3 regions of the Bacillus sp. JK74 genome follow, and region 3 is predicted to be linked to each of the others. Evidence: predicted binding sites of a transcription regulator. Region 3 holds the regulator's gene; each other region holds the start of a gene.
The links. Region 3 encodes Rex, which represses fermentation and respiration genes when NADH is low (regulators of the CRP and FNR family bind a similar motif). Its sites were predicted from a motif close to TTGTGAAATATTTCACAA; they were not measured.

Region 1 (3,279 bases), on a different contig from region 3:
GCCGTAGTTTGCCAATATCAAGTCAAACACGGTCGTGACGTACGTCTCTTCACCATTCAGATCCAATTTTTTAATAGGAAGATTCCGCTCAAGCACTTTGTTTCCGTCATTTGAAAAATACGGAATGCACACCGAGCCGATTTCGTCCTCTATTCCGAGCACGGTGAGACGGGGCTCGATCTGTTCCCCGGTGTCTTCGTCGATCATGTGCAGATTCCATTTCTGCTGCCCGTCCCAGCGGGAGCCCATTGTTCCTTGCGGTATGGCAAACGCACCTGTCTGTTCATTCCAGACCGCCGGCTTCCACTGATCATGCTTTGTCTGCCGCCCGATGTCTTTCGCATGCAAAAACCGCCCCGCTGTGTATACGCCATTTTCTTTTGATAAGGTGACGAGAAATGGAAAATCAGTGTATTGCTTCGCGTACTCAATAAAACGTTCCGTCTCTTGATTCACGTAAAATTCCTGCAGAATGACGTGACCCATCGCCATCGCAAGCGCCCCGTCAGTCCCTTGGCGGATACTGAGCCAGTCATCCGCGAACTTTGAGGACTCCGCAAAATCGGGACTGATTGAAATGACCTTGGCGCCTTTATAGCGGGCTTCCGCCAGAAAATGCGCATCAGGCGTTCTCGTTAACGGAACGTTGGAGCCCCATGTGATGATATAGCCTGAATTGTACCAATCACTGCTTTCCGGAACGTCCGTCTGGTCGCCCCAAATTTGCGGGGATGCCGGCGGGAGATCCGCATACCAGTCATAAAAACTGAGCATTGGGCCGCCGATTAAAGACATGAATCGCGAACCTGATGCGTGGCTGATCATGGACATCGCCGGGATCGGAGAAAAACCGACATTCCGGTCAGGCCCGTATTTCATCACTGTATACAGCAGAGAGGCTGAAATCAGCTTCAGCACTTCCGGCCATTCCGCGCGGACAAAGCCGCCTTTCCCTCTTGCCTGTTTATAGGACTTCGCTTTTTCAGGGTTTTCAACGATCGATTTCCAGGCATCCAGCGGATTTTGATGCGTCTGCAACGCTTCCCGCCACAAATTGATCAGCACACCTCGCACATATGGATATTTCACACGGAGCGGGCTGTAGATGTACCAAGAAAAACTGGCCCCCCGCGGACAGCCTCTCGGTTCGAAATCAGGCATATCCGGGCCTGTTGATGGATAATTCAAGTTTTGTCCTTCCCACGTGACAATTCCGTTTTTCACATAAATATTCCAGCTGCAAGAACCCGTGCAGTTGACGCCGTGGGTGGAGCGAACGACTTTGTCGTACTGCCATCTGTTTCTGTATACATTCTCCCAATCACGATCTTCGCTTGTCGTTTGGCTATGATGATTTGAATGATGTTCGATAGGAGAAAAATAGTTTAATCTCCTGAGCAACGGACTCATTTTCTTTTTCTTCATGATCGTTCACTCCTTCCGAGTCAGGTGATGCTATGTACACTATAAACAGAGACGGCGCATCACCTTGTGAACTATGTCACACACTCTGCTTTTTTCACAAAACGTTCACACAGAGCAGCAGGAAGGATTTTCAAACGATATAGGGACGCCCGCGTCATCAAAAAAACCGGTTCTGTTTAAGAACCGGGTTCGGCGTTTTCATCCCGTGATGTATGCAGATACCTCAAAAACAACTGATAGGAACAGAAGACATTTTGCTGAAGCATCGCCAAAAAGTTCATTTGCAGCCGCGGATGGTAAGACATCATTTGCTTAAATACGGAATATGGAATATGGAGTACCAGAATATCCGGTGAGGCATTGACTGAGATAAAAGGCGATAAAGAGAGCCCGCCTTTTTCATCAATCGGAAACACATCGCCTTTTTCCAACAGCGCAACGGTTTGTGACCCTTCAGGGAGCCTGCTGTCCGTAAAACGGATATTGCCTTTTAATACAATATAAACGGATTGTGAATGAAGAAAGGATGGAGATTGGTCAGATGAGCCGCGGATAAACGTCCCGTTTTTGAGCAAGGTTTCGACAATGGACAGAGGCACTTCATTAAACATAGGAAGTTGTTTCAGAAATAATAAATAGTCACACTGATTCATAGGAAAGCCTCCTGTGCTATTGATAGCTTTAGTGTAGCCCGATTGAGCCCGCGCGGCAGTGATGTATTTCACAGCTTGTATGATAAAGGTCACTTATCAGGAGAGTGTCTGCATTTATAATGAAATAAAAAGGAGGGTTTCGATGAAGGCGATGATTCCGAAGCAGCACGGCGCATGGGCGATGCTGCTGATTCCATTTTTACTCGGCATGGTCAAGGGAGGCCCGGTTTTCTGGCATATTCCGCTCTTTTTGGGCTGGCTGTTCCTTTACTTGACGGTTTATCCCGTTTCGCTCGCTTTGAAAAAGAAACAGCTTCAGCCTTATCAAAAGTGGATATGGTATTACGGTTTTCCAGCCTGCTGCTTTTTGATCATTTCTGTCTTTCATAAGCCGCAGCTCGTCTGGATCGGCGTTTTTTTATTGCCGCTGTTTCTCATACATACGCATTATGCCCGCCGAAAAAACGAACGGGCGCTCACGAATGATATTGCGGGTGTTCTGTTCTTTTGTTCGGGCGGGCTTGCGAGCTGCTGGCTGGGAACGGGAATCCTTGACGGCTGGGCTTGGTTTCTATTCTTGCAATCCGCTTTATTTTTTGTCGGGAGTTCTTTTTATGTGAAATCGGTCATACGGGAGAGAAAAAACAGAAGGTTTGCTTACTGGTCGTGGGGATATCACCTCTTGCTCCCCTTTTTATCGGCTCTTCTCGGGGCAGGCTGGGCGTTTCTCGCTTTTATCCCAAGCAGTCTGCGGGCCTGGTTTTTTCATGGAAGAGACTGGCAGGTGAAAACGATCGGCATTCTGGAAATCGTAAATGCCGGCTTCTTTTTCGCCGTCATGTGTATATGTATCACAAGCTGAAAAACAAGGACATCGGCTGCCCTTGTTTTTTCAGTCAATATTGCAGATCTCAAGCGGACAATTTTCACACTCGATCTCGCATCGTAAATAGTCCCGCTTGTGCAAAATAATTTTTCCGGTTTCGTCTATCGAAATAACCCCTTGTTTGCGGAGGTCTCCCAGCATGCGGTTGACGCTCTCCCTTGCCGCCGCGCAAAACTTAGCCAAATCCTGATTTGTCAGCACAATGTTAATCAGAATCCCGTCACTTCGTTCCACCCCGTAGCTGTTTGATAAGCGGATAAGGGTGGAATAGAGCGCCCCTTTTTTGCCGTGAAGAAGCAGATCCCTGATCTTAGA
Region 2 (3,279 bases), on a different contig from region 3:
GAATCGTGATGTTTGCCCGGCGTGTAAACATATCCGTATCGTATGCAGACATCGCAAAGAAAGCAAGTACAACAAGAAAGATAACACCGATTACGCGTTTTGCCATTTTTCTCGCACGCTCTTGTAAATCACCGATCGTGCGCAGTGTGACAAACATTAAACCGTGCAGGAATGAAAGAAGGGTGACGGCTGCTCCGCCAAGGACGGAATACACGTTCACAATATCTGAGAAACCCGCATGCATATTCATATGGCCGTCAATCGGCATGCCGCGGAACAAGCTTGTGAAGATCAGGCCGAATACAAACGGCGGGATAAGGCTGCCGAAGAAAATCACCCAGTCCCATGTTTTGACCCATTTTAAATGATTCACTTTTCCGCGGAATTCAAACGCCACCCCGCGGCCCATTAAAGCAAGAAGGATGATGATAAACGGAATATAATATCCGCTCAGCATCGTCGCATACCAGTTCGGGAATGCCGCGAAGATCGCTCCCGTACCTGTCAGCAGCCATACCTCATTCGCATCCCAGAACGGGCCGATGGTGTTAATCAGCACTCTGCGTTCTAATTCATTATGGCCAAGAAATCGGGTCGAAATGCCGACACCGAAATCAAAACCTTCTAAAAAGAAAAATCCGACAAACAAAACTGAAACGAGTACAAACCAAAGATCATGAAGTGACCCCATGGTAGACCTCCTGACTGAACGGATCCGTTGATACAGGAACATCCTTGTGATCATCATGGTCCGCACCTTTTTTAATTTCACGAACGAATAGGAAGACAAGCAGCGAGCCTAAAATCAAGTACATGACGCCGAAACCGATAATTGAAAACAGCAGAGATCCCGTCGTTACGTTAGGCGAAACGGATTGTGCGGTTGTCATTTGCCCCATAACCGTCCACGGCTGGCGGCCGATTTCAGTCATAATCCATCCGGCAGAGTTCGCAATGAACGGGAATGCGATCAGTGCGATCATGCCCCGTAAATACCACTTGCTCGTATGAAGCTTTTTGCGGCGGTTCAGAATAAAGCCTGCAATCGCGGCAAAAATCATAAGCGCGCCCGCTCCCGCCATAATGCGGAAACTCCAGAACGTCGTTTTGACAGGCGGGATATAGTCGCCTTTTCCGTACGTTTTTTCATATTCTTTTTGAAGTGTTTTCATCCCTTTCACACTGCCGCTGAACTTCTGGTAAGCCAAGTAGCTCAGTGCGTAAGGAATTGAAATTTCTGATGTGTTTTTTTCTTTATTCGTATCAATATTCGCAAAAGCCGTCCACGCGGCAGGATCACCGCTGTCATCCCAAAGCGCTTCACTGGCGGCCATTTTCATCGGCTGCGATTCCATTAAATGTTCAGCCTGCATGTGTCCGCTGAACGCAACACCGATACCGGCGATCAGACCGACAATCATCGAAAGCTTAAAAGATTTATGGAAGAAAGGCACTTCTTTTTTCTTCAATAATTTAAATGCGCTGACACCGGCGATAAAGAAAGCCCCCGTCGCAAGCGCTCCGAAAATGACGTGAGGGAATTCAACCCAAAGCTGAGGGTTTGTCAAAAGCGCTCCGAAGTCATTCATTTCCGCGCGGCCGTTTTTAATCGTAAAGCCTACCGGCTCCTGCATGAATGAGTTTGCCGTCAAAATCCAGAAAGATGACATAATCGTTCCGAAGGATACAAGCCAAATGCAAAGCAAATGCACTTTTTTAGATAAACGGTCCCAGCCGAAAATCCATAATCCGATAAAAATAGACTCCATAAAAAACGCCAAAAGCGCTTCAATTGCAAGCGGAGCCCCAAATACGTCCCCGACAAAACGGGAATAATCAGACCAGTTCAATCCGAACTGGAATTCCTGAAGAATCCCTGTGACGACGCCGACAGCAAAGTTAATTAAAAAGAGATGCCCCCAAAATTTAGCCATTTTGAGATAGGTCTCTTGTTTTTTGACAACATAAAGCGTCTCCATCAAAGCAACCATAAACACAAGCCCGATAGACATAGGCACAAACAAGAAGTGAAACAATGTTGTAGATGCAAATTGAATGCGGGCTAATACCAACTCACTCATGATGTTTTTCCTCCAATCTGGTAAATTGCTCAACATTTCACAAACATAGCGGAATCATTGCTCGGTATTTCACAAAAAATGATATATTTGCTCAATGTTTCACAAATTCGTCAAAACTATTGAAATATCAGCCTGTACACCCTGGGGGTCAGCGGCTGTCATAGAAATGATTCAATATCATTACTTTACAACGATTCAGCCCAAAAAAAAAGATCAATATACCTAAAATCAGGCTGAAATTGTGACTGATTATTGTCGGATTTGTAGAGATTTTATGTCAGCACCTAGGATATTTGTCCCTTTGTTATCGTACCTCTTTTTTATTCGTGTGGCGAACAAAATGCTTTTCTCGTCGAAAAAGCCCGCCAAATCGCCGTTTTGAGAAAGAAAATGTGAAGAAAGCATGCCCTCTAGTAAATTCATAATATATGAACAATTTAAATTTTTTAGTATACTTTAAATGGGGATATTTTTTCACTACATAACGACTGGGGGAACAAGCATGGGAGAACTTCAACCAAAATTGCAAACGGATTCAATCCAAAAACAGGAACGGACTGATAACTGGTTTGCCAGAGCAATGAATATAAGAATCGGCATTATTCCTCTTCCTATCTATATCCTGCTTTTCTTGCTTATTACGGTGTTTGTCATGAGCCGTGATGTAAAAAGCGACATTCTGACATCAATTGCCGTCATGAGTTTTTTCGGATTTACCTTCGGCCAGATCGGAAAATCCATTCCGATCGTGCGGTCCATCGGCGGCCCTGCGATTCTCGCAACCTTTATTCCATCCGCTGTCGTCTACTACCACCTGCTTCCGAAAGACATTATTACTTCAACAACAGAATTCACGGAAAGCTCCAACTTTCTCTATCTATTTATTGCCGGTATCGTCGTCGGCAGTATTCTCGGGATGAAAAGAGAGACGCTCGTCAAAGCTTTCGTTAAGATTTTTATTCCGCTGATCGCCGGTTCGATCGCGGCCGCCATCGTCGGCTTATGTGTCGGGACGCTGCTCGGGCTCGGCTTTCAGCACACGCTGCTTTATATCGTCGTTCCGATTATGGCGGGGGGTGTCGGTGAAGGCGCGATTCCTTTATCCATCGGCTACTCCGATATTATGCCGATGTCCCAGGGAGACGCCTTTGCGCTTGTGCTGCCGTCCATCATGCTAGGCAGCCTGTGCGCCATTATG
Region 3 (3,279 bases):
TGTTCGCCTTCTCATTTAAAGTGAAGAAAAATCAAAAATAATAAAAGAAAAGCCATTTCTCATCATTGAGAAATGGCTTTTCTTATGCTGATACGTCCTGGTCAGATTCACTGTCGGTCTGCCTTTTCCGATACGCCGCTTTTGAAATCAGGATACTGATCTCATATAAAATGCAAAGCGGAATGGTAATCATCAAGTGAGACAGCAGCTCAGGCGGCGCAATCATCGCGGCGATCACGAGCAGCACAAAATATGCGTACTTCCTGATCTTCGATAAAAACATCGGCGTGATAACACCGAGTCTCGTTAAAAACATGATCAGCACCGGCATCTGAAACAGCAGCCCGAACGGAATCGTCAGCTGCAGCAGAAAATGAAAGTACTCGGTGATCCCGATTACCTGGTTGACATCCAGGTCATTCGAGACCCGCTTCATAAAATCAACGACCAGCGGAAATAAAATATAATAAGAAAACGACACACCGCCGACAAACAGCACGATCGAAATCGGAATATAGCTGAGTGTTACTTTGCGCTCCTTCTCATACAGACCCGGACTGACAAACGCCCAAATCTGATAGAGAATAATCGGCGAAGTCAAAATGATGCCGATGATAAACGCGAACTGCAAAAAGATAAACAGCGGATCCGTCAGGTTAAAAGCATTAAGGGTGAGCTCTTTTACTTCATCGGCTTTTTGAAGATACACAATGATAGGTTTTGCCAGAAAAAAGCCGGCAATAAAGAAAACCGTAAAGGATAACGCCACAATCAGCAATCGTTTCCGAAGTTCGGCAATATGCTCCACAAGCGTCATTTGATTCACTCTCATACGCGTCATCCTATCTTACTGTTCTTCTTTCTTTTTTTCCTCTTCTTCACCGGCTAATCCCTTAGTAGCGTTCTTAAATTCACGAAGCGTGTCCCCCGCCGCTTTTCCTAATTCGGGAAGCTTCTTCGGACCGAAAATAATCACCGCCACCACACCGATAACCGCCAGGCTTCCAGGACCGATCATGTGCAGCTCCTCCTTTCGCTATTCAATTTCTTCCAAAACAGAATAATGCTTTAAGAAATAAACCAATGATTGAAGCTCTACTGCTAAATCTATATGATGAATTCGAATGTGATCCGGCACATTCAAACGGGCCGGCGTAAAGTTAAGGATTCCCTTGATTCCGAGCGACACGAGCCGGTCGGTGATTGACTGGGCGGCAACCGCCGGAACGGTAAGAATCGCCACGGGTTCATCCTTTATGTGAAGCTCTAAATCATCAAGATCAAAGACAGGCACACCGCCTACCTCAGTTCCTATTTTACTCTGATTCACATCAAAAGCCATAGATATTTTTGTGTTATTATTTTTTGTGAAATTATAGTGAAGAAACGCCGTCCCTAAATTCCCGACACCGATCAAAATGACGTTCGTCGTTTCATCCTGATCCAGTGTTTTTCTGAAAAATGACAGCAGGTAATCCACATTATAGCCGTATCCTTTTTTGCCGAGCGCCCCGAAATAGGAAAAATCCCGGCGGATCGTGGCCGAATCGACTTTTACCGCGTCGCTCAGTTCAGCTGATGAAACGCGCTGCTTTCCTGACGCGTGTAAATTCTTTAAAAAGCGATAATAAAGCGGCAGCCGTTTTGCCGTCGCCTGTGGAATTTTTGATTGATCCTTGTTCATGATTGGTCCTCCACTTTATACTCAGATGCATCTCTTTTAAAATCACCGTTTTTGCCTCCTGTTTTTTCCATGAGGCAGGTCGGGCCGATGACCATTCCTTTATCCAGCGCCTTGCACATGTCATACACGGTCAAAGCGCAGACTGAAGCGGAAGTTAGCGCTTCCATTTCCACACCTGTACTCCCTTTCGTTTTTACGCTTGCCTGTATATGAAGAACGGCTTCGGAATCCTTTTCCTCCCAGCCGAATGAAATGTCGACGCTGCTTAAAGAAAGCGGGTGGCACATCGGGATAATCGCTGACGTCTGCTTTGCGGCCATAATTCCTGCCACCTGTGCGACAGCCAGCACGTCTCCTTTTCCGATCTCGCGGTTTTTGATTCTGCTGTACACGTCATGTTTCATGTGTACGCTGGATATCGCAGCGGCAGTACGGACTGTTGAAGATTTATCGCTTATATCCACCATGCGGGCACGGCCTTCTTCATTAAAATGAGAAAATCCATTCATATTTAAACTCTCCTTACTTCTGATCATACACTATTTTCTCCCTGATGTCTTATCCTATAATGTTCCAATTCTGATGTATTGTTTGCTGACAGCAGGTTGATAAGCTACACTTAACTTATTATAACAGAGGTGAAATAATATGATGATCTTACAAATTAATCAGCTATCCAAATCTTTTGGCGCTGATCCTATTTTAAACAATATAAAGCTTGAAGTCAGATCTCGGGATCGCATCGCCATAGTAGGCAGAAACGGAGCCGGCAAATCAACTCTCCTTAAAATTATCGCAGGTCACCTTTCATATGAAAAGGGTGAATTAATCAAACCGAAAGAATTAACGATGGGATATCTTGCCCAGCACACTGGCTTGGAATCCCAGCTTACCATAAAAGAAGAACTGCTGAGCGTTTTTGATTTCCTGAAAGCAATGGAAAAAGAGATGCGCTCTATTGAAGAAAAGATGGCCACGGCCGCCCCGGCGGAGCTTGAGACGCTGATGAAAACCTATGACAGGCTTCAGCAGGATTTCAAGGATAAAGGCGGCTACCAATATGAAGCGGACGTCCGATCTATCCTTCACGGACTCGGCTTCGGAAAATTTGACGATTCCGTGAAAGTGCAAAGCCTGAGCGGCGGTCAGAAAACAAGGCTTGCGCTCGGAAAACTGCTGCTGACCCAGCCTGATCTGCTTATTCTGGATGAACCGACGAACCATCTCGACATCGATACGCTTACATGGCTTGAGCATTATTTACAGGGATATTCAGGCGCAATCCTGATCGTTTCCCACGACAGATACTTTCTTGATAAAGTCGTCAGCCAAGTGTACGAGGTCTCCCGGACAGAAAGCAAAAAATACCTCGGCAACTACAGCGCCTATTTAGAACAAAAAGCCGAGCAGTATGAGAAAGACCTGAAGCTGTATGAAAAACAGCAGGACGAAATCGCCAAGCTTCAAGATTTTGTCGACCGCAATCTGGCCAGAGCTTCTACAACGAAAAGAGCCCAAAGCAGACGAAAACAGCTGGAACGGATGGACGTCATGGCAAAGCCGCTCGGGGATGAAAAATCAGCCGCCTTCCGTTT

Region 1: the regulator Rex is predicted to act here: its motif matches at 1,490-1,507, upstream of ACWJJ5_RS03140 (nitrate reductase subunit alpha).
Region 2: the regulator Rex is predicted to act here: its motif matches at 2,169-2,186, upstream of ACWJJ5_RS03945 (cytochrome ubiquinol oxidase subunit I).

Annotation. Positions count from the first base shown of each region.
Region 1 covers NZ_JBSJQB010000001.1:609,887-613,165, forward strand. Annotated here, with positions in the region: gene ACWJJ5_RS03140 (nitrate reductase subunit alpha) at 1-1,425, opposite strand, end outside; gene ACWJJ5_RS03145 (Crp/Fnr family transcriptional regulator) at 1,602-2,078, opposite strand; gene ACWJJ5_RS03150 (YwiC-like family protein) at 2,221-2,940, shown strand; gene ACWJJ5_RS03155 (Crp/Fnr family transcriptional regulator) at 2,971-3,279, opposite strand, start outside.
Region 2 covers NZ_JBSJQB010000001.1:778,640-781,918, forward strand. Annotated here, with positions in the region: gene cydB (cytochrome d ubiquinol oxidase subunit II) at 1-691, opposite strand, end outside; gene ACWJJ5_RS03945 (cytochrome ubiquinol oxidase subunit I) at 675-2,081, opposite strand; gene ACWJJ5_RS03950 (2-hydroxycarboxylate transporter family protein) at 2,584-3,279, shown strand, end outside.
Region 3 covers NZ_JBSJQB010000006.1:10,188-13,466, reverse strand. Annotated here, with positions in the region: gene ACWJJ5_RS16025 (YdiK family protein) at 1-41, shown strand, start outside; gene tatC (twin-arginine translocase subunit TatC) at 83-841, opposite strand; gene ACWJJ5_RS16015 (twin-arginine translocase TatA/TatE family subunit) at 848-1,018, opposite strand; gene ACWJJ5_RS16010 (redox-sensing transcriptional repressor Rex) at 1,037-1,684, opposite strand; gene moaC (cyclic pyranopterin monophosphate synthase MoaC) at 1,681-2,193, opposite strand; gene ACWJJ5_RS16000 (ABC-F family ATP-binding cassette domain-containing protein) at 2,333-3,279, shown strand, end outside.